2 regions of the Micromonospora sp. DSM 43699 genome follow, and region 2 is predicted to be linked to the other one. Evidence: predicted binding sites of a transcription regulator. Region 2 holds the regulator's gene; the other holds the start of a gene.
What was found. Region 2 encodes HspR, which represses chaperone genes until heat shock. Its sites were predicted from a motif close to TTGAGTNNNNNNNACTCAA; they were not measured.
Positions count from the first base shown of each region.

Region 1: lon (endopeptidase La) is a predicted target of HspR. The motif match lies at 1,062-1,080, and genes of this name have one in related genera.

Region 1 covers NZ_JBTMMT010000012.1:96,387-98,846, forward strand. The annotation lists gene lon (endopeptidase La) at 1-1,039, opposite strand, end outside; gene AC0AIB_RS09180 (histone-like nucleoid-structuring protein Lsr2) at 1,282-1,629, shown strand; gene AC0AIB_RS09185 (hypothetical protein) at 1,966-2,460, opposite strand, start outside.
Region 2 covers NZ_JBTMMT010000018.1:32,825-35,284, forward strand. The annotation lists gene AC0AIB_RS12130 (hypothetical protein) at 785-1,012, opposite strand; gene AC0AIB_RS12135 (heat shock protein transcriptional repressor HspR) at 1,103-1,546, opposite strand; gene dnaJ (molecular chaperone DnaJ) at 1,575-2,460, opposite strand, start outside.

The sequences.
Region 1 (2,460 bases), on a different contig from region 2:
GGCCGGCGAGGGCGAGCACCGCGCCGGAACCGCGCCCGCCGACCACGCCGAGGTTGCGCTCGGCGCGGCGGTTGCGCACCGCGAGGTACTCCAGGATGCGGTCCTTCACGTCGGCCAGGCCGGCGTGGTCGGCGTCGAGCACCGCACGGGCCGCCGCCAGGTCGGTGTCGTCCTCGGTCCGGGTGCTCCACGGCATCTCCAGCACCGTGTCCAGCCAGGTCCGGATCCAGCCCGCCTCCGGAGAGGCGTCGCTGGCCCGTTCCAGCTTGCCGACCTCGCGCAGGGCCGCCTCGCGGACCTTCTCCGGCAGGTCGGCCGCCTCGACCCGGGCGCGGTAGTCGGCAGAGCCGTCCGGCTCGTCCTCGCCCAGTTCCTTGCGGATCGCGGCGAGCTGCTGGCGGAGCAGGAACTCCCGCTGGGACTTCTCCAGCCCGTCCCGGACGTCGCTGTTGATCTGCTCGGTGACCTCCTGCTCGGCCAGGTGCTCCCTGACCCAGCCGACCAGCAGTTCCAGCCGGGCGTTGACGTCCGGCGCGGCGAGCAGTTCGGTCTTCTGGCCCAGGCTGAGCCAGGGCGCGTAGCCGGCCGCGTCGGCCAGTTCGGACAGGTCGGTCATCCGCTCCATCGCATCGATGACCTGCCAGGCGCCCCGCTGTTGAAGGACGGAGGTCATCAGGGCCCGGTACTCCCGGGCCAGCTCACGGGCGCGACCGGCGGGTGCGGGTTCGTCGAGTCGGGTGGCCTCCACCCAGAGGGCGGCGCCGGGCCCGGGGACCCCGGAGCCGATCCGGGCGCGGGCCAGGCCGCGCACCACGGCGGCGGGTTCACCGTCGGGGAGCCGGCCCACCTTCTCGATGGTGGCGATCGTGCCGACGGGGCCGTACTCGCCGTCGATGCGCGGCACGGCGAGCAGGGTCTTGTCACCGCTGGCCCGGGCCGCGTCGACCGCGGCCTGGGTGGTCGGGTCGAGGGTCACCGGGATGACCATGCCGGGCAGCAGGACGACGTCGGTCAGGGGAAGTACCGGAAGGGTTGCCATCGGACACCTGCCATCGGTTGAGTTGAGCGTGTCTCACTCAAGTCACAAACCGTTCCCCATGTTCCGGGATGTGACCCAGGACACATCCCGGGGGCACCATCACCCTCGGCCAGCATTGCCCGGACCCGGATTTCCCAGGATTCACGCGCCCCGCCAAATGAAAGGGAGGCGTATTGTTGCGGATTTGGCGTCAGATAGGTCAAACTCTTAGCACACCCCGCTCAACACAGGGAGTAATGGCGATGGCAAGGAAAGTAATCACCGTTCTGACCGACGACCTCGACGGCGGAAAGGCCGATCGGACCGTCGAGTTCAGCCTGGACGGGGCGGCGTACACCATCGATCTCTCCGACGAGAACGCGGGGGTGCTGCGCAAGACGCTCGACGCATACATCACCGCTGGCCGCCGAATGGGTCGGGGCGTGGTCGACGCCGGTCGCCCGGCTCGCCGCCCCGCGCGGGCCGGGGTCTCGGGAATGGATCGCGAGCAGAACCGCGCCATCCGGGAATGGGCGACCAAGAACGGCCACGAGATTTCCGAGCGTGGTCGCATCCCGGTGTCGGTCGTGGAGGCGTGGAAGAACCGCTGACCGGCAGGTCGGGTCACGATCGGATGCGCCGGGGTCACGCTGAGATATCAGCGTGACCCCGGCGCTTTTCGTGCTGTCCACAATTTCCAACCGTCGGCCCGCCGCCGAAAACCGTTGCCGGCCCGGTCAGCCGCGACCAGTTACGGCCCGGAGTCGGCACAGGTGGCCCGCACCACGGCCCGGGGTCGGCAGGTGGCCGGCACCACAGGCGGGTCGGCACGGGCCGGCCCGCACCACAGGGCGGGCGGCTTCGGGCCGACCGGGTGGAGTCCCACGAAAACCACGGGCCGCCCCGGGATCACCCGGGGCGGCCCGTCGCCGTCGTCGTCCGTCCGGTCAGTTGACCTGGATACGCACCACGTCGAAGGCGGGGGTCTGGTTGGCCCGCTCCATCATCGGCACCCGGTGCGAGCCGTCGCCGGCCCAGACCGCGCACTGCGCCGTACCCGACTGCGGCAGGCCCGGGATCTGGATGGTCACGTCGTCGGCCTGGTTGCCGCCCTTGCCGTCCTCGGTGGCCACGAAGAACGCCGGAACGTCCTGCGGGTTGGACGGGGCCTGGTTGGTGCTCTGGAGCATCCGGCAGGCGGTGTGGAAGTGGCCGCGGGTGAGACCCTGGCCGTTGAGCACCGAGCTCTCCACGTAGTAGCCACCCTGGCCGGCCGCCAGGAACCGGTCCCGGACCAGGTTACGGGTGGAGACCTTCAGGCTGAACGCCTGGTTGCGTCGCACCTGGTTCGGGAACTGCGTGATCAGCAGCGACGGGTTGCTGGCCGCCGCGCCGACCTCACCGAAGGCGGTGCTGACGCAGCGGTTGCCGTTCTGGAAGCC
Region 2 (2,460 bases):
GGACAGGAAGTGCCCGATCGGGGAGCGGGGTGGGCCCGCTTGGCGATCATGGAGTGGTGGTGCCGACCTTGGGGGCTTTACGGGCGTTCTGTCACCCACCACAACTCCATGATCGGCGAGGCAGCGGTGGTCGACGAACAGCCGGACCACCTAACGCAACGGTGTTGCCCCTCTCCCCGCGACCACGATGCGGCCAGCGAAGAACGACGACTCCGACCCATCACGCAGTGCCACCATCACCCCACCCCCACCCTCTACCACTCACTCCCTTTGCTCTGCTGTCCTCACTGCGACAGTCACGACAGGTAACCAGACCTCGGATCAAGAAGAGAGCGCTCTCACTACTACCCCGCAGGCCATGCCAGATGTCGCCGATGGCAGCAGAGCAAAGCGGGGCAAGGAGACATGCGAGGGGAAGCGCGCAGATCACTGTGTGTCATGGCGCAAGGAAGTTACTCTGCGCAATCTACGGAGTACCTGCGGACCAGCAACCCGGCGGGCGAGTGGCCCCGGCGGGAGAGTGACCGCATCTGCAGCGAGCCCCGCCCGCGCAACCGAGCGCAACCGAGCGCACCCACCGCAGCGACCCGGCCCCAGCGGCGACTGGCCAGTCGACAACCTGGTCGGATTAAGTCCGATTGGTTCTTTTGGATCCGATTCGGTTTGGTTCGGTTTGAACTCGGCCCACACCGGCGAGTCCGGCCCACACCGCAGCCCCACGCCTGGCAGGACGGCGAACGGGCCGGGACCCCCCGTGGGTCCCGGCCCGCACGTCGGCGGATCGTCAGCGCTCCGATCCGCCCTGGTTCCGGCGTTTCGCCACAGCCTGCCCCTGGTCCACCCCACGTTCGGCCCGGTCCGTCCGATCAGCCCGGTCGGCGAACCTGCCGTTCTTCACCGTGTCGGAGAACTTGCCCTGGGTAACCCGGTCGAACTTCTCCCGGACGTTCTCGGCCACCTTGTCGAGCCGCTCCTCCGCCTGTCGGGCCACCTTCTTCGCCGATTCCGCCACGGTTTCCCCCCGCCATCGGAGCCCGGATTGAACTGGTTGGACCTGATTCATAGGCTAACCGGAACCACCGCCTCACCGCCGGAAAACCGGTCAGCGGTCGGGGGTGCGGCGGGGACGCCAGACGACCAGCGCCGTGGAGGTGCGGTTCGTCGGCACCAGGTCACCCCGGGAGAAGCCGCTGGCCAGCGTCTCCAGCTCGGCGATCCGCCGGTACGCGGCGTCCAGCTCCGCCTCCAACCGGGCCACCCGCTGCTGGGCCTGCTCCACCAGGCGTTCCAGGCTGATGATCCGCTTCACGCCGGCCAGGTTGACGCCCTCGTCCTGACTGAGCCGCTGCACCTCGCGCAGCAGCACCACGTCGCGCACGCTGTAGCGCCGCCCGCCCCCGGCCGCCCGGCCGGCCTGCACCAGGCCGAGTCGGTCGTACTGGCGCAGCGTCTGCGGGTGCATTCCCGCCATCCGTGCCGCGACCGAGATCATCAGCACCTTGGCCTCGTAGGCAGGGTCACCCGAACCGACGAACCCGTCCGACATCCCACTCACCTCCGCACCCGTCCACCGGTCAACCGGCCCGACGCACCCGCGCGTCGAGATGTTCCCGGGCCGCCGGCGGCGTCGACCCGGCGAACGACTCCAGCGCCGCCCGGGCCTCGTCCGACACCGTCGCCGGCACCACCACGTCCAGCGTGACCAGCAGGTCACCGGCCTGCCCGTCCCGTCGCACCACACCCTTGCCCCGGGCCCGCAGCACCCGACCGGACGGGGTTCCCGGCGGGACGCGCAGGGTCACCGCGCCGTCCAGCGTGGGCACCCGCAGATCGGTGCCGAGCACCGCCTCGGTGAAGGTGATCGGTACGGCCAGCGTCAGGTCGTCACCGGTACGCCCGAACAGGTCGTCCGGGCGGACCTTCACCTGGACGAACAGATCGCCCGCCGGCCCACCGCGCTGGCCCGGTTCGCCCCGCCCGGCCAGCCGGATCCGCTGACCGTCGGCGACCCCGGCGGGAAAGCGGACGTTCAGCGTGCGGGCCTTGGTGACTCCGCCGGTGCCGTGGCACTCGGGGCACTTCTCCTCGACGACCGTCCCGACGCCCTGGCAGTTGCGGCACGGCTCGGAGAAGCTGAACGACCCCTGGTCACGGGTGGTCACCCCGGCACCGTGGCAGACCGGGCAGGTGGTCGGCTGGGTGCCCGGCTTCGCGCCGTTGCCGTGGCAGGTGTCGCAGACGCCGGGCGCCCGCAGCGTCAACGGCAGGGTGACGCCCCGGACCGCGTCGCCGAAGTCGAGGGCGACCTCGGCCTCCACGTCCCGACCCCGGGCCGGGCCACGCGCCCGCGTCGGACCGGGCCCACCGGCACCGCCGGAGAAGATCGAGCTGAACAGGTCGGTGAAGCCGCCGCCACCGAACCGGGTGTCCCCACCACCGCCGCCGCCGAACAGGTCGGAG